Regions from separate parts of the Candidatus Contubernalis alkaliaceticus genome, predicted to be linked through region 1. Evidence: riboswitches for the same ligand, from Rfam matches in the RefSeq annotation. Region 1 holds a riboswitch; each other region holds the start of a gene.
The links. Region 1 has a riboswitch for cobalamin ahead of HUE98_RS10575 (ABC transporter substrate-binding protein). Riboswitches for the same ligand answer to the same signal wherever they lie in the genome.
Positions count from the first base shown of each region.

Region 2: another riboswitch for cobalamin. It lies ahead of HUE98_RS14025 (hypothetical protein); the one in region 1 lies ahead of HUE98_RS10575 (ABC transporter substrate-binding protein).
Region 3: another riboswitch for cobalamin. It lies ahead of cobT (nicotinate-nucleotide--dimethylbenzimidazole phosphoribosyltransferase); the one in region 1 lies ahead of HUE98_RS10575 (ABC transporter substrate-binding protein).

Region 1 is NZ_CP054699.1:2,118,587-2,126,193, reverse strand. Features, by position in the region: gene HUE98_RS10615 (segregation and condensation protein A) at 1-298, shown strand, start outside; gene scpB (SMC-Scp complex subunit ScpB) at 291-800, shown strand; gene HUE98_RS10605 (DUF2953 domain-containing protein) at 868-1,455, shown strand; gene ytfJ (GerW family sporulation protein) at 1,428-1,847, shown strand; gene HUE98_RS10595 (D-alanyl-D-alanine carboxypeptidase family protein) at 1,998-3,137, shown strand; gene HUE98_RS10590 (nucleoside recognition domain-containing protein) at 3,153-3,749, shown strand; gene HUE98_RS10585 (spore maturation protein) at 3,750-4,289, shown strand; gene HUE98_RS10580 (pseudouridine synthase) at 4,423-5,151, shown strand; cobalamin riboswitch at 5,276-5,450, shown strand; gene HUE98_RS10575 (ABC transporter substrate-binding protein) at 5,590-6,549, shown strand; gene HUE98_RS10570 (FecCD family ABC transporter permease) at 6,572-7,606, shown strand.
Region 2 is NZ_CP054699.1:2,800,364-2,807,970, reverse strand. Features, by position in the region: gene HUE98_RS14035 (energy-coupling factor transporter transmembrane component T family protein) at 12-752, shown strand; gene HUE98_RS14030 (ATP-binding cassette domain-containing protein) at 757-1,563, shown strand; cobalamin riboswitch at 1,844-2,039, shown strand; gene HUE98_RS14025 (hypothetical protein) at 2,248-2,724, shown strand; gene HUE98_RS14020 (CbiM family transporter) at 2,851-3,483, shown strand; gene HUE98_RS14015 (hypothetical protein) at 3,520-3,954, shown strand; gene HUE98_RS14010 (CobW family GTP-binding protein) at 4,087-5,070, shown strand; gene HUE98_RS14005 (permease) at 5,076-6,695, shown strand; gene HUE98_RS14000 (TIGR03943 family putative permease subunit) at 6,702-7,517, shown strand; gene HUE98_RS13995 (Fur family transcriptional regulator) at 7,592-7,607, shown strand, end outside.
Region 3 is NZ_CP054699.1:2,815,085-2,822,691, reverse strand. Features, by position in the region: gene HUE98_RS14110 (HD family phosphohydrolase) at 1-1,120, shown strand, start outside; gene ybeY (rRNA maturation RNase YbeY) at 1,089-1,562, shown strand; gene HUE98_RS14100 (diacylglycerol kinase family protein) at 1,572-1,934, shown strand; gene HUE98_RS14095 (DUF502 domain-containing protein) at 1,939-2,532, shown strand; gene HUE98_RS14090 (DUF881 domain-containing protein) at 2,668-3,714, shown strand; gene HUE98_RS14085 (cytidine deaminase) at 3,736-4,131, shown strand; gene HUE98_RS14080 (indolepyruvate ferredoxin oxidoreductase subunit alpha) at 4,295-4,468, shown strand; gene HUE98_RS14075 (hypothetical protein) at 4,592-4,855, opposite strand; cobalamin riboswitch at 5,020-5,203, shown strand; gene cobT (nicotinate-nucleotide--dimethylbenzimidazole phosphoribosyltransferase) at 5,308-6,366, shown strand; gene HUE98_RS14065 (NADH-quinone oxidoreductase subunit NuoE family protein) at 6,788-7,264, shown strand; gene HUE98_RS14060 (NADH-ubiquinone oxidoreductase-F iron-sulfur binding region domain-containing protein) at 7,245-7,607, shown strand, end outside.

The sequences.
Region 1 (7,607 bases):
CAAGATGGAAGAGGAAGACCCGGAAGTTATTTTGCCGCAAGAAATATCTTTAACAGAAAAGATGGCGGAAATACTAAATTATCTTTCCCTAAATCATGGGAAAGCAAAAATACAGGATCTCTTTGAAAGCCAAAGACGACGCCCGGCATTGATTGTTACCTTTTTAGCGGTTTTAGTTCTCATGAAACTTAGAAAAATCTCTGTGCATCAGCAGTATACTTTCGGTCCCATATTGTTGGAATATCGTGGTGAAGCAATTGATGGGGGAGAAGAAGAAAGGTGGGAGGAGAGTGGTTAGACAAAAAGCTCTTTTAGAAGCTCTTCTTTTTGCAGCGGGGAAGCCGCTGACCATAAAAAAAATAAAAAAAGTAACCGGGTGGAAGAATCAAGAAATCAGATATATATTTGAAGAGCTTCGGTCCGATTATGTAAAGAGGGAAAGCGGACTGGAGCTGAGAGAAGTGGCGGGTGCACTTTATATGAGTACCGGTGAATATTATGCACCCTTTATAAAGAAACTCTTTGCGGGACGGGAACGGCCGGGGCTATCTCAGGCGGCTTTGGAGAGCCTGGCTATAATCGCTTACAAGCAGCCCATAACCCGTTTGGAGATAGAGGCCATCCGGGGAGTTAAAGTGGAAAAAATCTTAGATAGGCTTCTGGGGAAGAACCTGATTCGAGAAGTGGGTAGAAAAGATTCTATTGGGAGGCCTATTCTTTATGGCACCACCCGGGAATTTTTACAGCATTTTGGTTTAAAAAGTATATCACAATTACATTCGATGCAGGAAAATAATTAAAACAGGGGATAGTTTTTTAAAAATATTAAAAAATATAATTAAATACAAGAAAAGGGAGGCCGGTAATATGATACTCTATTTTACTTTGTTCTCTCTTTTTTTATTTTCTTTATTATTTATTATCATGGCTCCAGTACGTATAAACATAAAATATCTGCGGGAAAATAATAAAGAAAAAATAAGGATAAAACTTATATTGTTTTGGGGATTGGTAAAGTTTAATTTACCTTCTTTAAGACGGCCAAAGGGCAGTCAAAAAAACAATAAAAAAACAAAAGCTCAGGCATTTTCTTTAAAAGCCCTTACAGATTTAATATTTTTGTTGAGGGAGATGAGAAATATAGTTATATGTGATAAATTTTATTGGACTACTGCCTTTGGCCTGCCTGATGCTGCACAGACCGGAGTCTTATCCGGTATAATTTGGGGCATAAAGGGCAATATATTGGCTGTAATAAAATGGTTTTTTATATTTGAAGACCGGGATCCGGAGATAGAAGTAAGACCTGATTTTAAAAACGCTCATCTTTTGGTAGAAATAAAAAGTTCATTTAGATTTTATCCTTACAGGCTGTTGAAAGCAGGAATAAAGATTGTATACCAAAAAGTAAGGGGAGGTGCATTTAATTGGAAGATCATCCAATCCAGGGTTTGATGAAGACAGCCATGGAAAGTTTAAAGGATATGGTTGAGGTAAATACTATTGTGGGAGATCCCGTTGAGACTCCCGATGGGAATGTAATAATACCCATTTCCAGGGTTTCATTTGGTTTTGCTGCCGGAGGCAGTGAATTTGAAAATACTGAACAAAATGATTCTGGGGGAGGAAATGGAAATAAAAATAAGCTTCCCTTTGGTGGGGGCAGCGGCGGAGGGGTAACGGTACAACCGGTAGCATTTTTAGTAGTTGGACAGGGGCAGATCCGTCTGCTTCCAGTGGATAACAATGTTCTTTTAGACCGATTGATAGATATGGCTCCTCAGCTTATGAGCCAGCTGCAGAACGTAATTCATAAAGATAACCAGAATCAAAATTATAAAATCTAAAATTATCATGTAGTGAATATAATAGGTTTTATAGGATTTAAAATGCCGGCCTTTTATCTAATAAAGGGCTTTTTTTTATTGTACAACATTCTTCATAAAATATGGGCTGCTTGAATAAGTATTACCCAAAAAGAATAAGGAGGTAGCTGTTTGTTTAAAAAGAAAGGGATTATAATATTTTTTTTAATTATCTGTATAAACCTTTCGGTTTGTCCTGCGCAGGCCTTGACCAATGATCAAGTAACGGCACAATCTGCTGTTTTGTTAGATCAATCTTCCGGCAGGGTTCTTTTTGCTAAAAATGAGGGGGAAAGGCTTCCCATGGCCAGTACAACCAAGGTCATGACTGCGCTTTTAGCTCTGGAAAAAGGTGATTTAAACAGTCGGGTGGTGGTAAGTAAGAGAGCGGCGGAGACTGAGGGTTCCTCCATATGGCTGGAGGAAAAAGAGGTAAAAACCCTGGAGGAACTGGTGTATGGCTTGATGCTCAGGTCAGGAAACGATGCTGCTGTGGCCATTGCAGAGCACCTGGCAGGCTCTGTGGAAGATTTTTCGGTAATGATGACCGAAAGAGCTCAGGAGCTTGGAGCTTACAATACACAGTTTAAAAATCCCCATGGTCTTGATGATGAGGAACATTTTACTACAGCTTACGATTTGGGGTTGATTACTTGCAGAGCTTTAGAAATACCAAAATTTAAAGAAATTCTTATCACCAAGGAGAAAAAGATAACCTGGCCCGGTCATGAATGGGACCGTTATTTAAGAAATCAAAATAAGCTTTTGGAATTGTATCCCGGGGCAGACGGTGTGAAAACCGGATGGACCACTCCTGCCGGTCCATGTTTTGTGGGCTCAGCCACCCGGGATAAATGGCAGCTGGTTGCAGTAGTTCTCAATTCCAATAATATCTGGGAGGATACCAAAAATCTGCTGGACTATGGGTTTGAAAACTGGTCTCCCAGTGAACTGATGGAATATCAGCAGTTTATTAAAACCGTGGAGGTAGAGGGGGGGGATCAGGATAAAGTAAGGTTGGTGACCGCTGCCAGTTTTACCCTCCCTTTGGAAGAAGAAGAGGAAGAGCTGGTTGAATACAGGGTACTGGTAGATAAATCTGCTTTAAAAGCCCCTATCAAAGAAGGGCAGGTTTTAGGTGAAATAACAGTGATCCTTCAGGGGGAAGAGCTTAAGAGTGTCAATTTGTTAGCGGGTGAATCCATTAATAAAAAAAATGTCTTCATTACTCTTTTTAATTCATTTAAAAAATGGCTGGTTCATGCTATTTAGATTGGAGTGTTTTGATTGATCAACCGCCTGTGGTTTTATTTAATGCTTATAGGTATTGTAACTGCCGGTTTTTTTGGAAGAATAAGCATCGTACCTGAAGTAATTTTTTCTGCAGCGGAGCAGGCTGTAAGCATATGCATTGGGTTAATCAGTATAATGGCATTTTGGCTGGGGATAATGCGAATTATTGAGGAATCCGGTCTAATCAATGTGATTATTAAAATCTTGAGGCCTGTGGCAGCCTTCTTGTTTCCGGGAATTCCCAAAAACCATCCGGCTATGAGCGCAATTTTAATGAATATGAGTGCTAACCTTTTGGGTATGGGTAATGCGGCTACTCCCTTTGGATTGAAAGCGATGGAAAAAATGCAGCAGCTGAACCCTAAAAAAGATACGGCTTCCTTAGATATGTGCACTTTTTTGGCCATCAATACCTCCAGCTTAACCCTGGTTCCGGCTACAGTGATTGCCCTGCGTTCTGCCACAGGTTCTATGAATCCTACGGAAATTATCGGCACTACTCTGATTGCCACAGCTACCTCCACTACCGTTGCCATATTATTTGACCGGGGTTATCGCTTTCTTGAAAGAAAGAAAGGTGGAATGTCTTAGATGTTGGGAAAAATGATAAGTATCATATCTGTATGGACGATCCCGGCAATTATATTGATAACCCTGGTATATGCCAATATTAAGGGGGTTAAAGTTTTTGACGTTTTTGTAGAGGGAGCTAAGGAGGGGTTTGATACCGCAGTAAAACTGATTCCCTTTTTGATTGCAATGCTGGTGGCTATTACTCTCTTGCGAGAGTCCGGTGCCATGGATGTTATCACCCATTTTTTAATGCCACTTTTTAATCTTTTAAGTATTCCATCTGATATTCTTCCCCTGGCTATTATGAGGCCTGTCTCCGGCAGCAGTGCCCTGGCTATTACTACAGAAATTTTGCAGAATAAAGGCCCCGATTCTTTAGTGGGAAGGATTGCTTCTACCATGATGGGCAGCACCGACACAACCTTTTTTGTATTAACAGTTTATTTTGGCAGCGTAGGCATAAAAAAAATCAGACATTCATTGACGGTGGGACTCTTGGCAGACATGGCCGGCTTTTTAGCGGCTGTATTAATATGCAATAAAGTTTTTGGGGGGTGATCTTACCTAACGCTACCTTAAAGATTTAAAGGATTTATACTAAATTTCGTGGTAAAATATATAAATAGGTTTAGATATGATGCTGGAATTGAATTTCAACATACTAATTGAGGATGTAACGGAGGGAGAAAGATTGAGGCTGCAAAAATACCTGGCCCTGGCGGGAGTCGCTTCCCGAAGAGCCAGTGAAGAGTTGATAAAGAAAGGGCAGGTGAAGGTAAATAATAGGGTGATCACAACTTTAGGGATAAAAATTAACCCTGAAGTGGATGTTGTTAAGGTTGATGACACCCCTGTTCTTTATAAGGAGAAAAAGGTTTACCTCTTATTGAATAAGCCTAAGGGGTATATTACTTCGGTAAATGACCCTCATAATCGGCCTACCGTCATGGATTTAATTCCAGGAATCAAAGAAAGGCTTTATCCTGTAGGCCGGTTGGATTTGGATACTGAAGGACTGCTTCTGTTAACAAATGACGGCCAGTTAGCTTATCGGATTACTCATCCCAAATACAAGATAGATAAGAAATATCTGGTAAAAACTGTGGGGATACCTTCTCCAGAAAAGATAAAAAGTCTTGAGAAAGGTGTTCTATTAACAGAGGGTAAGACTTCACCTGCCAGAGTTAGAATTATTAAGGTGGAATCTTCCAGAAGGTGGGCTTGGGTAGAGATTATAATACATGAAGGGAGAAAGAGGCAGGTCCGAAGAATGTTTGAGTTGGTGGGCAATCCGGTAACCAGGTTAGAAAGGATACAGCTTTCTTTTCTTACTTTAGAGGGCTTAAAAACCGGGCAATATCGTCACTTGACTTTGGAAGAAATCAGACTTTTAAAGAGAGAATTGGGGATTTTAGGGTAAAGAATAATGGGCGGGATTAACAACTAAACTACTAAGTGGCAAGTAAAGTGTTTGATATATTTTTTTGTTTTAGGGGTTGTTGTATTGGAAACTGACTGATATAATAAATTCAGTTGTTTAAAACTAAATAATAAAATAATCAGGTGCCTATAACGGATAAAAGGGAATCGAGTTCAATGCTCGAGCGGTCCCGCCACTGTAACCCGGAGCGACTTACCATAACCACTCTCTTGTGTTTGGGGAAGGGGTAAGGAGCGGTGAAAGGAAGCCAGGAAACCTGCCTGATTATGGAACGTACTGTTTGCTTTCGAGGGAAAAGGAGGTGCGTAAATAAGATTCTTTTATTTCTCGGCGCTGAAGGCTGAGTTTTTTTGTTTTATGGAAGGGTTTAGGTGTTTAATAATTAATTGAATATAAAATTTAAGGGGGTTTACTGTTTTGTTTAATAAATTATGGTTTAAAACTGCATTTGTCGTTATTCTGGGGATTTTTGTTTTAGGCAGCTGTTTTGGTTGTGCAGCTGAAGGTGAAGATCCTGTTACCGATGATAAGGATATTGTCACTGAGGAGAAGGAAAACCAAGAGGCCCTAACATTCCCTATAACTATAATAGATATGGCCGGCAATGAAGTTGTGATAGAAAAGGAACCCGAAACCATTGTTTCTCTCCGGCCCAGTGCAACGGAAACTCTTTTTGCCTTGGGGTTAGGTGATAAGGTCATCGGTGTAACAGAATTCTGTTATTATCCCGAGGAGGCTAAAGGGAAAGAAAAGGTGGGGGATTTCATAGTTAATGTAGAAAAGGTAGTCTCCTTAGACCCTGATATTATTTTTACCTTTGAACATTATGATGAAGCCGTAGATACTTTAAGAGAACAGGGATATGCTGTTATAGATTTAGATTCTAAGACCTTAGATGAGGTGCTGCATTCCTTTGAACTGGTGGGCAAAATTACCAACACATCTGATAAGGCAGAAGATTTGATTGCAGAAATTTCTGCCGACATTGATGAGATAAAAGAATTTACTTCAAATCTGGAAAATGATGCTAAGCCTAAAGTATTTGTTATGTTGGATACGGAATCCCTCTACTCTGTAGGCAGTGATACATATCTAAATAATTTAATTGAAACAGCTGGGGGCATCAACATAGCTGCAGATGTAGGTGCAGGCTGGCCGGTCTTGAGTGAAGAAAAAATATTTGAGGATGATCCAGATGTGATCATTTGCACTCATCCCATGAAGGAAATAGTTATGGCTCGGGATAATTGGCAGGATTTAAAAGCCGTGCAAAATGAACAAGTTTATGACGCAGATGGTGACCTGGTCTCCAGGCCTGGCCCAAGGGTTGCTTTAGGACTTAAGCATATTTTAGATATAATACATCCCAACAGATAACAGAAGAAAGGGTGCTAACACCTTGAACTTTCGTCCCTTAATAATTGTCTTTCTGGTAATCTTGGCCGTCTTTTCAATTGTGGTGACTACTACTATTGGGGTAGCGGAAATATCCTTTATGAATGTAGTCAGGATGGTCATAAATAAAATCACATACTTCGGTCAATTTATTCAGGAGGACTGGCCTTCAACCTGGGAAACTATTATATTTAATATGAGGCTTCCTCGGGTGGTACTGGGATTTATCGTTGGAGCCTCTCTTTCTATTGCTGGGGCAGCATTTCAGGGGTTGCTTCGCAACCCCCTGGCTGACCCTTACACCATTGGAGTTTCCAGCGGTGCAGCCCTGGGGGCTACTCTGGCCATGTTCATACAAAACAGTTATGGATTGAGTTTTTTTGGCGGGATACCTTTTTTTGCTTTTTTAGGAGCTTTAGTGGCTTTATTTTTTGTATACAACCTTTCCCGGGTGGGGAACAGCATACCTGTGGTGACCCTGCTTCTGGCCGGTGTAGTGGTCAGTTCCTTTCTTTCGGCGGTAATATCACTGCTGATGCTCTCCTCAGGGGAACAGATTCGGGGGATTTACTTTTGGCTGGTGGGGGGATTAAGCATGAAGACCTGGTCCCATGTGATTATGGTACTACCCTACGTGATTATTGGATCTTCAGTAATATTTTATTGGTCCCGGGACTTGAATGTAATTTTGCTGGGGGAAGAGGCAGCCTCAAATTTAGGGATTGAGGTGGACCGAGTTAAAAAAATAATTTTGGTAGCCGCTTCTTTAATTACCGGTGCGGTGGTTTCCGTCAGCGGAATGATTGGATTCGTGGGGCTGATTATTCCCCATGCGGTCAGGATGATTGTTGGCCCTGATCATCGAATATTAATACCTACATCAGCATTGGTGGGAGGCATCTATTTAATTTGGGTGGATTCCCTGGCCAGAACCATGATGGCGCCTATTGAAATGCCTGTGGGAATTATAACTGCTTTCTTAGGAGCTCCGTTCTTCATTTATTTACTTAGAAGTAAGCGGAAAGAATTTCGCTTTTAGT
Region 2 (7,607 bases), 680 kb from region 1:
AGCTGATTCACTTGGGCCGATATCATTTTAAAGGAAATCATATTGCTGGGGTAAATACTTGGGGGCGGGCCTGGGATACTCGGGCTAAAACTGCTGCTGCGTTACTTTTTGTTTTTGGAGTGGTCAGTTTAAATACTCCAGTACTGGTTTTAGCTGCTCTGTTTTTTGCATTGATTTCTGCACTACTTATGGGATTATCTTTTTCTTTCCTGATGAAAAAACTCTTACTATTGGTGCCTTTTTTAGCACTAATGTCTGTGCCCATTATTTTGGGGGGAGGGCTTCCCCCTGCAATGGACCGTTACTATTTTGCGGCGTTACTATCTCTGAAAGCCTTAGCCTCCATGACTGCTATGATTGTTATGCTGGTGACCCAGCCCATAGAAGAGTTTTTGGAAGGCTTATATCATTTAAAAGTGCCTTATATAATCATCACTGTTTTGTTTTTGGCTTATCGTTACACATTTTTATTTATGCAGGAGATTAAGAGTATTCAAAGGGCACTGGCCTCCCGGCTTTTTTCTGGTGGTATTCATATCAATGCTTTAAAAGTTTATGGAGAACTTTCGGGGGGGCTTTTTATAAAATCTGTGGACCGCTCTGAACATGTTTATAGAGCCATGTCCTCCCGTTGTTTTCAGGGGAAAATGCCCGTAAGCAGTCCTTCCCCTATTACCTCCATGGATATGATAAAAACTATAGTTACAGTGTTTGTAGTTGTATTTTTAATCGTTATAGAACAGGTGGTGTAATTAAATGAATGCTGTGGATATAACAGGCCTTACCTATAATTATGACGATGGTACTGAAGCCTTGAAAGAGATCCATTTGAAAATAGAAAAAAACAAAAAAACAGCGATACTGGGTTCTAATGGAAGCGGGAAGACCACTTTAATTTACCACTTAAACGGGATATTTTTGCCCCAACAGGGACAGATTACAGTAATGGGTTATCCCCTAAAAAAGGAGAATATATCTAAGATTAGACAAATGGTGGGACTTCTTTTTGATAATCCCGATAATCAGCTTTTTTCCACCACCGTATTTAATGATATTGCTTTCGGGCCAAGGAATTTAAAGCTTTCAGAAGAAGAGGTTTTATCTAGAACCTTAAGTGCCATGAAGAGAGTAAACATTGAAGTTTTAAAGGACAAACCCCCTTATAATTTAAGCCTGGGTCAAAAAAAGAAAGTGGCCATAGCGGGACTGTTGGCCATGGAACCGGAAATGATGGTTTGTGATGAGCCTTTTTCCGGCCTGGATCCTTATTCTACCGGTCAAATGGTGGAAATCTTAAACGATTTAAATTCAAAAGGAGCCACCTTGATTCTCAGCACCCATGATGTTAACCTGGCTTTTACCTGGGCTGATCAGGTGATTATTATGAAAGAGGGCAAAGTGTTGGCTGCGGGAGAAGTGGAATTGTTAACAGATCGGGAATTGATGCTTCAGGCATTTTTGGAAGTTCCCATGCTGGCGGAGATTTTTAAAGGCACTGGATTCAAACCCCGGAATGCAGAAGAAGCGGTAGATGTAATTAAGTTTTATATCCAAAAGGTTTAAAATTTTTAGTCCAACTTTAAAATCTTAAAAGGGAAATCTAAAGCTCAATTGATACTGATGTAAAACATGAAAAAGGTAATATAAAAAAGATTATTTTATATTATAATCTCAGGGGACATTTGAAAATGTATACTAAAATGTTTAAAATTTTTGAGTAGATAGAAAATTTAAATAATGCAATTCACTTGCAATTACACATAATTTATTGTATTATAGAAGTAAGATTTTTTAGCAGTGTTATGAAGGAAGTAAGTGTAAGTTTAATATATTAATTAATAATTGAATATATAAGGAAACGAGTTTTTGCGGAATTAAAAGGGAAGCTGGTGAGAGTCCAGCACGATCCCGTCACTGTGATGGTGAGCCTTTTACACATACAGCCACTGGCAGTAGAGGTAATCTTTTAACCTCTGCCGGGAAGGCGTAAAAGTGTGATGAACCTAAGTCAGGAGACCTGCTTGTTTTCTCTTTATTAAAGTACCCACGGTGTATGGGGGTAGTTTTTATTTTTATTGATGTTAAGACCTTTATACCCATTACGGGTATAAAGGTTTTTTTATTATGGTGAAAGATGGAATTTTTTAGGAGGTGGTTCTTTATTTAATAATTTACAGCACTATGATGATGGTATTATAGGCAATAATTATTATTTATTTAAAAAAGAAAGAGGGGATTTTTTAAAAAATGAAAAAATACTGTATATTGTTTGTCATCCTAATTAGTTTATTGGCTTTTGCCGGCTGTGGGGACGATCATGGTCATGACCATGGGGATTTACCATTTGAATGGAGTGGTGAATTTACTTTTGAATTGGGCGTTTATAACCTGGAATTTATGGAAAGCGGTGATCCCTCTTGCGATATAGCTTTTGTATTGAATGAAGGAGATATGGAGGATATTGCTCATCATGCTCATCATATTTTGGAAGAAGAGGATATAACAGAGATTCAGCCCGGAGGTGATTTTATAGCTCTGCCGGACTATGGTTATACCTTGGTTTTAAACCCCGATCAAACAACTATTACCTTTGAGATAACGGAAGCAGGGGAGTATGTAGTGTTTCTTGAGCATTTTCCCTCTGAGTTTGACTTGAAAGTGTTAGACAGCAGCGGAAATGAGCTTACGGCTAAAAACCCGGTTGAGTATGAAGACGACCACTAGGTGTTAGATAAGAAATTGATGAGATAAGGTAACAGTTTTAATGTCTTTTGCAATTTCCACATTACATTAATGCTTCTGTTTTATAAGTGGCAGTGATGTCTATACGTTTTAAGAGGAGGTAATGAAGTGCATTTAGCCGATGGTGTTTTAAGCTTGCCGGTAGCAGCAGCAGCATTTGCGGGCGCAGGAGTTCTGGTAGCTTATTCTCTTAAAGGGGTCCAGGAGGAAGAGATCCCTATGATAAGTTTGATGACCGGAGGTTTTTTTGCTCTTTCTTTGATAAGCATTCCTGTAGGGCCTTCAACTATCCATCCTGTACTGGGAGGGCTTTTGGGTATAATTTTAGGAAGGCGGGCTCCACTGGCATTCTTTGTGGGCCTGCTGCTCCAAGCTATATTATTCCAGCACGGGGGCCTTTCTACTCTGGGTGCCAATACTCTTATGCTGGCTTTGCCGGCACTGGTGGTTCATAAAATGTTTCAAAGTATTCAAAAACGTTCTGTTTTTTTGGGGGGAGCCCTGTCAGGAGGGGTGGCCATTGCAGGTACGCTGGTGCTGTTGATTTCATTTTTATTGTTAAGTGACCAGAGATTTGCCGATGGGTTTTTCTCTGTGGTAAACCTTTTAATTGCCGGTCATCTGCCTTTAATCTTGGTAGAGGGTTTGATTACAGGTTATGCTGTTAAGTTTTTATATAATTCCAGGCCTAGTATGCTTAAGATCCCTGGAGTATCTGTTACAAACAATTCATCAATCTAGGGACAGCACCGGGAGATAAAGGGGTGGTATTTGTTAATGCACAAAGGTTTTAAGAGGTTTTTGATTTCCTTTCTTTTAACTACATTAATGGTTTTTCTTCTCTCTGCGCCGGTATACGCCCATCGAATGATTGTGGAGCAGGTGGAGGAAGGTATAGTTAAGGTTATATATGACGGGGGACGAATCGCCAGAAGAGCCGAAGTTGTTGTGTATGATGACATAGGCATTGAAATTGCTAAGGGAAGCCTGGATGAAAACGGACATTTTCAGTATCCTTTAGACCGGGGAGATGTCCTGGTGGTAGCTGATGACGGTTTAGGACACAGGGCAGAATGGAAAACCGGTGATTCCCATGGTGAGTTACTCCCCAGGGCTGTAACAATAGCTTTAGTGTTACTGGGATTTGTGGCTGTTGCTGTTTTTTTCAATAATCGGGTAAAAAAGAAAGAGGATGCACGTAAGCAATTATAAAGTTATAATTAAAATAAGAGAGCCAGAGGAACTATAAAAGCCCCTGGCTTTTTTTGAATTTATCGTTTGAAAAAAGTTCATGCAAACAGTATAATTCTCGTATAAGAATTATATGATTACAGGAGGAAGATATTGAAAGTAGACATTATTTCTGGATTCTTGGGTTCTGGAAAAACTACATTAATTAAAAAGTTTTTAAAAGAGGAGTTCTATCAGGAAAAACTAGCTATAGTTGAGAACGAGTATGGGGAAGTAAGTATCGATGGTCCCGTTCTTCAACAGGGTTCCTATTATGTAAAAGAAATTATGTCTGGCTGTATTTGTTGTACTTTGGTGGGAGATTTCGTGGATTCTATGGAGAAAATTATAAAGGATTACAGCCCTCAACGGATAGTTATTGAACCTTCTGGAGTGGCCAAGCTGTCGGAAGTTATCAGCGCGGTAAAAAAGTTAGAATTAAAATACCAATTGGAAGTAAATTTGCTCATTGCTGTGGTAGATGTATTGAAGTATAAAATGTATTTACAAAATTTTGGTGAGTTCTACCGAGACCAAATTGGCAATGCCCGCATGGTGGTTTTGAGCAGAACCGGGCAGGTAAACTCAAAGGATTTGAAAGTTGTAGTAGACAGCATAAAAACTATAAACAACAGCGCTGGAATCGTCACTACACCATGGGAGCAGATTACTGCAGGAGACATAACTGCTGCAGCAGAACCACTGCAGGAAGAAAACATATTAAGTGCTGCTGACCTGGACAGGGTTTTTGGCATTTTGGGGGGAACTATTGAGGATTTTAAAAAACCGTCGGGCTCCAGGGTAAAACATACTGCCGATGAGGTATTTGATGTGTGGGGGGTGGAGACCCCGGTTATTTTCGAAAAATCAAAATTGATGGAAATATTGGATGCCCTGGATACCAGCCGGGAGTTTGGCACGATTTTAAGGGCTAAAGGGATCCTTCCTGTTAACGGAGGCTCTTGGGTTTTGTTTGATTTTGTTCCGGGAGAAAAAGGGATGCAGGATACCTCCTCCACTTATACCGGGCGTATTGCAGTAATTGGAAAGTCTCTGCAAAAAGAAAAATTAAAGCAGTTATTTCAAGTAGAAAGGTAAAAAAAATGTCTATACCGGTAGATATCATTACAGGGTTTTTAGGTTCAGGAAAAACTACTTTAATAAACCGGATGATTCACCACTGCCTTTCTCAGGGGGAGCGGGTGCTGCTTATCCAATATGAAGTGGGTGAGGGTACCATATGGGAGAGTTCTAAAGAACAGGCAGGACTGATAACTGAAAATTTGGCAGTGGGGGAAGAGGGGCCCAATGATAAAGACTTATATGAATTACTGGAAAAAAATAAACCCTCCAGGATAATAATAGAATATAATGGGATGTTACTGCTGGAGCCTTTGCTGCAGCAGCTGGAAAAAAAACCGCTGCGGAAAAATATTTATATTCATGGGATTGTTAATGTAGTTAATGCCTCTACCTTTGAAAGTTATGCTCTTAACCTGGGGAATATTTTCTTGGAACCCCTGGCTAAAAGCGGCTATATTGTGTTTACACATTTGGCAGGAGAAAACAAAAAAGAGTACTCCCGGATTAAAAAACAAGTAGAAAAATTAAATCGTAATGCAGAGTTATATTTAGTTCCCTCATGGGAAGATACAGGTGATTTTTCTGAATTAGATTATTTTAAGTCTGAGGAATTTGGTTTTCGTTTTACCGTGGACCATCTGGCTGCTTTTTTCATTCTTTATATTCCCTTTCTTCTATCATTTATTTCTATTTGGGCAGCTAATTCGGGGATGGACCAAGGGCTGCTGAGACAGTTACAGGCGTTTAATACTATATTTGTCAGTATTTTGGTGCAAGCTTTTCCTTTTTTGTTGGCAGGGGTATTAATTTCTGCACTTATTCAAATTTTTATTCCAGAATCTTTGATTCACAGAATTTTTTCTCAGAGAATTTATCTGGCCATGGGAGCAGCAGTGATTGCTGGAGTATTCTTTCCCGTTTGTGATTGTGCTATTATTCCGGTAATGCGGAGGTTGGTCCAGAAAGGGATCCCTCTGGCAGCAGCAGTTACCTTTTTGTTGGCTTCTCCCATTGTGGATCCCGTAGTAATTGCGTCAACATTTTATGCCTTTCCACTGCAGCCGCAGGTGGCACTATGGAGGATAATCTTAGGGATAACTATCGCTTTAGCTGTAGGTAGTGTGTTTTTACTGTTTCCATATCGGAAAAAATTGCTCTTGGAAGATCCCGGTATGGGGTACTGCCAGTGCGCTTACTGCAGTCAATATGGAGATAAAGAAAGCAGCCTGCTGAATAAAATTAAGGGAGTCATTTCCCACGCTGGCACCGAATTTTTTGATGTGGGGAAGTATTTAATAATTGGAGCAGCTTTTTCAACTTTTCTTCAAACCAATGTGTCCAGAGAGACCGTTTTACTCTTCAGCGGGACTAATTTGGGGTCTCTGTTGACTATGATGTCTTTTGCCTTTGTTCTTTCAATATGTTCAACTTCCGATGCTTTTATTGCCATGAATTTTGCCAATACATTTAACCTGTCTTCTGTTCTAGGTTTTATGGTTTTTGGAGCTATGCTGGATATTAAAAACCTTATGATGCTATTAAGCGGTTTTAGAAAAGCCTTTGTCATACGTTTGGTGGTGATTATAATAATTATTTCCTTTTGTGTCCTTTTAACTTTTAGTTTAATTATGGGAGGATAATGAAAAATGAATTTTTTTAAAAAACGTATTATAAATATTGAAGCACTGCTTAAAATTGTTGTTCTCCTGGGGTTTTTTATTTTTTTACTTACATCGATAAATTCAGGCCAGATTTATCTTTATATAAATCCTAAAATGGTTATTTATGTGAAGCTGGGCATGGTGGTTATGTTTATTGTTGCAGTGGTAACCTTTGGCGAAATCTTTAGAATACCCAGGAAGAAAACAAGCTTTACCACCTTTGCACTTTTTTTTCTTCCCTTAATTACATTGGCAGCTTTTTCGCCGGTTTCCATTCAGTCATCTGATCTTCCCGGCAGAGAAATAAATGTTGGCAGGTCTGAGAATCGGCAGGTACAAGAGGATGACTATGATGAGTATTTCGAAGATGATCAGCATGTTGTCCAAGATATAGAGTTAGATATAAAGGAGTGGGAAGAAATCCAGACAGAGGATAGTATTGTTTTAGATGATACAAATTATTACAGCTGGCTTTTTGTAATATACTATGAAATAGAAAAATATGTGGATAAAGAAATAGAATTGGTAGGATTTGTATATAGAGATGATACACATACAAAAAATGAATTTGTGGTGGCTCGCCTTGCCATGGTATGCTGTGCAGCAGATATGCAGGTGATTGGCCTTTTGGTTCGCGATGAAGAAGATTTACACCTGGAACAAGATACCTGGGTTAAAGTAAAAGGGATTTTAAAAAAAGATGAATTTATGGGAGATACTCTACCCATAGTTGAGCTGGTGAGTGTGGAGGAGGTGGAGAAACCACAATGGGAGTATATTTATCCTTTTCCCACAGAATAGGAATAAGTATCTTTTACGTAGACTATTTTGTGATATAATTTAGGTGCTGTATAATTTGACTGAAGGTGAATTTGATGAACTCAGATACTG
Region 3 (7,607 bases), 700 kb from region 1:
TTCCCGGTTGGCTATTTTATTTAATGTTATCCTGGCCATCTTTATCGGTATTATCACCGGGGGAGAGTTCAGCTTCATGGTTATGGCTCTTCTGGGAGGGCTGGTTGCGGCCTACAGTGTTACTAAACTATATCATCGTTCTGATTTGACTAAAGCCGGTTTATATGTGGCCCTGGTGAATGTGCTGGTGATTTTATCCACATTCCTATTTTTCAGTGGATTTAAACTGGAGTATGAGTTTATTAAAGAGTTCATTTTAGGTATGATATCTGGAGTGGGCAGCGGCTTGTTTTCTTCTGTGATGGCTATAGGGCTGCTTCCCTTTTTGGAAAGTGGTTTTGGATTGACTACCTCTGTAAGTTTACTGGAACTGGCCAATCCTAATCAGCCCTTATTAAAAAAACTGCTGATTAAGGCGCCGGGAACTTATCATCACAGCATTATTGTGGCTAACCTGGCAGAAGCCGCAGCGGAGGTGGTGGGGGGAGACCCCCTGTTAGCCAGGGTAGGTGCCTATTACCATGATATTGGAAAAGTGAAACGTCCTTATTTTTTCATAGAAAACCAACTGACCAATGATAATCCTCACAATAAGATTTCTGCCAGTTTGAGTACGTTAATTATTACAGCTCATGTTAAGGATGGGGTGGAGATGGCCCGGGAGGCGAAGCTGCCGGAAATCATCACCGATTTTATTTTACAGCATCATGGGACCAGCGTAATTGCCTATTTTTACCATCAGGCTACAGAGAAGGAAAAGAAGGATGACGTTTGTGAGGAAAATTTCCGCTATGAAGGCCCTAAACCCCAGACCAAAGAGGCGGCTATTATCATGATATCTGATGCCGTGGAGGCTGCGGTTAGAGCCATGTCCAAGCCTACCTCGGGAAGGGTAGAGGGGTTGATTAGAAAGATTATTAAGGAAAAGCTAAATGATGGTCAGCTGGATGAAAGTGACCTGACCTTGAAGGACTTGGATAAAATTGCTGACGCATTAACCAGCATTCTTTCGGGTATTTTTCACTCCCGAATAGAATATCCGGAGAAAGATTTGAAAGCGGAAATCGAAAGGGGGGCACAAAAAACAAATGCCGTTATTAATAAGGGACCTTCAGGATAAAATACAATTAGAGGACAAGTTGTTGTCCCAGTTGGAACTAATTACCCAAGAGATGCTGAAGGAGGAAAAGCTTTCCCATGATATAGAGGTCAGTCTTTGTTTTGTGGACAATCATTATATAAGAGAGTTAAATAAACAGTATCGGGGAAAAGACCAGGCTACCGACGTCCTTTCTTTCCCTCTGGAAGAAGATAAAGGTGAGGAATTTTTCCAAGAGCCCGAAGTGCTTCTGGGGGATATTGTAATATCTTTGGAGGAAGCAAAGGCGCAGGCAGATGAAGCAGGACATTCAATAAATAAGGAAATAGCCCTGTTATATATTCATGGCTTTCTTCATCTTCTGTCATATCATCACTCAAGTGAAGAAGAATATGAGCAGATGTGGAATAAAATGGGGAAAATTATGGAAATAATAGGTTATCAAGGGTATAATATAAAATAGGGTGAGAAAATGTTCAAGAAAATTATAAAAAGCTTTCCTTATGCCATTCATGGTATTGGTTACTCTATAAAAACTCAGGTAAATTTTAGATTTCATGTTATGGCTGCTTTTTTAGCTCTTGTTTTGAGCTATTGCTTGAATGTTTCTACGGTGGAGTTTTTATTTGTTTTAAATGCTATTTTTATGGTTATTACGGCGGAGCTTGTGAATACTGCAGTGGAAAAAACTGTAGATTTATGTACCAGTGAAATTTGTTCCCTGGCCCAGGTGGCGAAAAATGTTGCCGCCGGTGCGGTTTTAACTTCCGCAATTTTTTCTGTGGTAACAGCTTTAATTATTTTTGTTCCTAAATTAGTAATGTTGTGGAGGTAGTAGTATGATTAAAAGGATAAGAAATTACTTTATTGCTGGTCTGGCTGTTTTAATTCCTTCGGTGGGTTCCCTTTATGTTTTTTGGCTGCTTTTTAATTTTCTAGAGGGCATGTTGTCTTCTCTCATAACCAGTATTTATGGAAGTCCACTGCCGGGATTAGGCTTCATTATCACTATATTATTTATTTTACTGGTGGGCTATTTGACTTCTAATTATTTGGGAAGAAAAATACTGGGATTAATGGATCATATTTTTTTTAGGATTCCGCTGCTTAGAAATGTATACTCGTCTTTTAAACAGATTGTGGATTCCTTTATGAAGCAGAATAAAACTGCCTTTAAAGAGGTGGTTATGATAGAGTATCCTCGGAAAGGTATTTATGTTTTAGGTTTTTTGACCGGTGAGAGCCGGGGGGAAGTTCAAGATAGTACTCATTCTAAAACTTTAAATGTGTTTATCCCCACTTCTCCTAACCCTACCTCAGGGATGCTGGTCTTAGTTCCCAGCCAGGAGGTAACCCTTTTGAAAATGTCTGTGGAAGAAGGACTCAAGCTGATTATTTCCGGTGGAGTTTTTAGCCCTGAAAACAACCTTTAAGAAACCTTATTATTTAAAATTCTTTTTTAGTAGGGTTCTTGCCAGAAATGTCGAACTTAAGAATGAGTCTTCAAACTTATAATTTTTCTATTTTGTTTTACTAAGATTATTTTGCTAGGGGGATTCAATGCCTGGATGAAAACTTTAACCGTTCATGTAAAGGAGAATAAGCTCTTACTTTTTGCTATTTTTCTTTTGATATTAAACACATTTCTACTAACTATAGGGATAAATTTCTTGCGACCTGTACAGTCGGAAATTTCTGATAATCTAAGCAGCAAGAAATTATTGGCTGAGGAAATTGTTCAGTACAACCGCCGGCAGGCAGAAAAGCTGGAGGTTGATCAACGGCCCAGGGTGATGGAAACTTTATCTCGGTTTTATTATGATATAGAGTTGGCAACAGGGAACGAAGAATTATATAAGATAATCTTATCAAACGCCCGGACTGTTCAGGAAACTATTTCTAGAGAGTATGAGAGTTATCAACAGGAGTTAATCCTGTCATTGATAAATAAGGATTCAAAAATCAGGGAGATAAAATCCAACTTAAATGTTACCATTACCTATGATTTCGAAACAGGCATAATTGTGGAGCCGGAAGGTGTAATTGAAGAAAAAACTTTAGAGGAAATTAACAAAACGGCTTTTCAAAGTGATTTTTCCCCCCGGCAGATTATTGAAATAGAAGTGGAAAACGGCCAGGGCAAACCGGTGGCTACCCATAACCCTCTGGATCAAGTTAATGTGCTGACTAATGAATTGAATTCACTCAGAAATATACTTTATGAGACCAGGGTGGCGGCAGGGCTTGCGGAGATGACGGGAGCAGGTATTATTATCCGGTTATATGATAAAGAAAATGGCCAAACTTCAGAAGAAATCGTCCACGATACTGATATTAGGAATTTGGTACATGAACTATTTAACTCTGATGCTCAAGGTGTGGCTGTAGGGGACCAGCGCATTATAGCTACCTCTCATATTCGGTGTGTTGGCTCAATTATCAGAGTGAATGATGAGAGTATACCTGTAAACCCTGTGGTTATAAAAGCTGTGGGTAATCCGGAGATCCTGGTAGGCGGTATGACTCTAATAAAAAGTCAATTAGAGATACGTTATGGACTCCGTATGGATATTGAAAAGGTGGATAACCTTACTTTACCCGCATATTCCGATTAAGCATTAGGAGAGAAAAGAATATTGGATTATAAAGATTTATTAAAAAAAGCGGAAGCAGCCAGGGAATTTGCCTATGCTCCCTACTCAAAATTTAAAGTAGGGGCTGCTCTGCTTACAAAAGACAATTTAATATTTACCGGCTGTAATGTAGAAAATGCTGCTTATGGCTCTACCATGTGCGCGGAGAGGGTTTGTGTATATAAAGCCGTTTCTCAGGGAAGCCGGAAATTTATAGCCATAGCTATACATGCCGGGTCGCATAGTGCTACTCCTTGTGGGGAGTGCCGACAGGTTCTGGCGGAGTTTGGGGCAGATATTCAGGTAATCATGGGGGGATCATCAGGTTTTACCGTTAAATCTATAGTTGAGCTTCTCCCCTGTAGTTTTACATTAAGAACTAATGAAAAGAAGGATTAAAGCACGGCTATGAAGAAGTATTTTGAGAAGTTGAGAAGACATAACAGTGATTTCAAAAATTACTTTTTTATTCTTGAAGGAATTATTTAATTCGTTGTCGAATAGGGATTTTTATAGTGCTTGCGCACTAAAATAATTATTAAATAATAGAAGGAGGGATATAATGGCAGCGTTAGTTGATAAGGCAAAGTGTACTGGTTGTGGAAGCTGTGTTGATGAGTGTCCGGCAGAATGTATTACTATTGAGGATGACATCGCGGTTGTAAATAATGATGAGTGTACAGATTGTGGCACCTGTGAAGATGAGTGCCCTGAGGAAGCAATCAAGGTTGAGTAATATTTAAACACACAAATATTCTTTGTTTAAAATAACAAAATTTTCTAACTTCAAAAGCTTCATCCGCTGCTGCAGATGAAGCTTTTTATTGTAACTTTCCTGTTTTTAGTTCTGGTTGGAGGTCTAGTGAAGATAGACTTCCCTGACTCCCTCCTTTTCAAAAAGGTCTTTTATTCTGTCTACCTTATTGTCCGGAACTTTAAAACCCATCATAAAGCTGTTGTCATCAAACTGCTGGTAATCAATATTTTGATCCAATTCACGAAAATTATCTCGGTCATCCAGCTCAGATATATGAATATCTGAATCATTAAATCCCTCTGTTTTTAATCTGTCATATAGAGCTGCTAATCGTACTTCTTCGGAAACAATTGCAACTAATTGCATCTTTTTCACCTCCATTAGATTCATTCTAATTATAGTTTTGACTTAACTTAGAAAAATAAACAAAAAATTATATAGCCATAAAAAGCCATAAAAAACCAGTAATTATATCTGGTTCACTTATTGACAACACTGTAATTGATTTATATAATCTTAATAAATAATAGAATAGTAAAACTAAAACAGGTGCCGTTATGGAGAATAGGGAACCGGGTTAAAATCCCGGGCGGTCCCGCCACTGTAACCGGGGAGTCCTCTGTAATAAACCCACTGTTCAAGGAATTATAGAATGGGAAGGGATGGAGGATGATGAAAGGGAGCCAGGAGACCTGCCTGTATTAGAGTTAGTTTTCCCCGTGGAGAGGAAGACTGCTGAAGGATAATGGTAAAATCCTCGGCCTAGTTTTTATTTGGCTGGGGTTTTTTATTTATTTAAAAAAAGGAGGAAAAATAAGATGCAGAGATTTGAGGAAATTCTTAAAAAAATTTCACCAATTGATGGAGAGGTAATGGAGAAAACTCAAGGTAGATTGGATGACCTGACCAAACCCCCGGGAAGCCTGGGGGTAATGGAATGTATTGCTAAAAAAATTGCCGGGATTACCAAAGTAGTAAAACCGGGGCTGCCAAAAAAAACCAGCATAATCATGGCTGGGGATCATGGGATTGTGGAAGAAGGGGTAAGCGCTTATCCCAGTGAAGTCACTCCTCAGATGGTTATGAATTTTATTTCTGGTGGTGCGGCCATGAATGTGTTGTCCCGTCACGTGGGAGCAGAATTAATTATTGTAGATATCGGAGTGGCCAGTGACCTGCCGGATATGAAAGTTTTAATTAAGAAAAAGGTAGCCTATGGAACGGATAACATGTGCAAAGGTCCGGCTATGAGCAGGGAGCAGGCGGTGAAAGCCATAGAAAATGGAATTGAAGTGACAGAAGATTGTTTTGCAAAAGGGACCGCTTTGATAGGAATTGGAGAAATGGGTATTGGAAATACCACCCCCAGCACAGCCATAATTTCATTGTACTCTAAAAAAGAAGTAGAAGATGTAGTGGGTCGGGGGACTGGAGTGGATGATGAAAGGCTGAAGATTAAGATAAATGCCATAAAACGCGCTGTAGAGGTAAACAAGCCTGATATTGATGACCCTATTGATGTTTTATCTAAAGTTGGCGGGTATGAAATCGCCGGCCTGGTGGGGGTAATCCTGGCATGTGGAGCCAACCGGATTCCTGTGGTAATTGACGGATTTATCTCTGGGGCGGCCGCCGTAATTGCTGCGGCGTTAAAAAATGAAGTTAAAGATTATCTTATTGCCTCCCACCTTTCAGAAGAACCGGGTCATAAGGCGATGCTGGACTATCTGGGGTTAAAACCAATGCTTCATATGAATATGCGATTGGGTGAAGGAACAGGGGCAGCTCTGGCTATGAACATTATTGATGGCTCTTTAAAAATATTAAATGAAATGGCCACTTTCTCAGAGGCAGGGGTAACAGGTAAGACGGAGTAAAAGGAGGAATGAAGGGAGGGACAAAGAGGGACAAGGGGGACGGGCCCCTTGTCCCTTCCGCTGTCATGCGTTTTTGTATAATGAAAGAGGCGGTTGCATTGTGAAAAAATGCACACATTTCATAATGTGAAAGCAATTTTCTTGACAGTTAGTTTTATGGCAGTTTATAATTTAGGAGTATGCTTGAAACCTTTTTGCATCATGTAAAAATTATTTTAAAAGATGAGCGGAGTAATAACTTGCTTCTTGCAAAGACGCAAAAGCCTTTATCCTCTGTTTTTTTATAGGCTTTTCCGCCTTGTAATGGGTTTTTGCTCAAGCAATGGGGCTTTCAGCAAAACTTTTACAAAGGAGAAAAGGAGGGAGAAAGGTAAGTGTTTTGGGTTTTCGGACAAACTCTAAAACAAGTTACCGCAGCTAAATGAAGGTAGACTTAACAAAGATTGACCAGATGATTGATAAGTACAGTAGTGAAGAAGACGTACCTTACATTTCTATTTTGCAGGACATCAACGATGAATACCGTTATCTGCCGGAAGAAGCTCTGCACCGGGTTTCAAAGAAGTTGGCAGTATCTATGAGCCAGCTTTACAGTCTCGCTACCTTCTACAAATGTTTTAGTTTAGTTCCCAAAGGGAAACATGAGGTTCAGGTGTGTATGGGGACCGCCTGTCACGTGAGAGGTGCTCCTCGAATCTTGGAGAAGGTATGCCAGGGATTTAAGGTAAGCCCAGGAAAGACTTCTGAGGATGGAGAGTTTTCCCTGGAGACGGTGAACTGTGTAGGTGCCTGTGCCTTGGGTCCTCTGGTAGTAATGGACGGCAAATATCATGGGAAGCTGACCCTAAATAAGATTGGTAAGCTTATGGGGGGATATCATGAAAAAGAAGATAACTAGTCCATGGGATTTAGAAATATTGAGAGAATCCATAAAGGAGAACAGGGTGTCAGGAAAGCCCTGTGTATCTGTCTGCTGTGGAACAGGATGTATGGCTTCCGGAGCTTTGGAAGTGTTATCCTCTTTTAAGTCTCTTTTGAAACAAAAGGGATTAGACTTCCAGTTGGATACAAAATTAACCGGTTGCCATGGTTTTTGTGAGCAGGGTCCCCTGGTAGTTATAACACCGGGTGATATTCTTTACTGTAGGGTTCAGGAAGAAGATGTTGAAGAAATTATTGAAAAGACTATTATTAAGGATGAAATAATTGAACGTCTTTCATATGTGGAGCCTGTTTCGGGA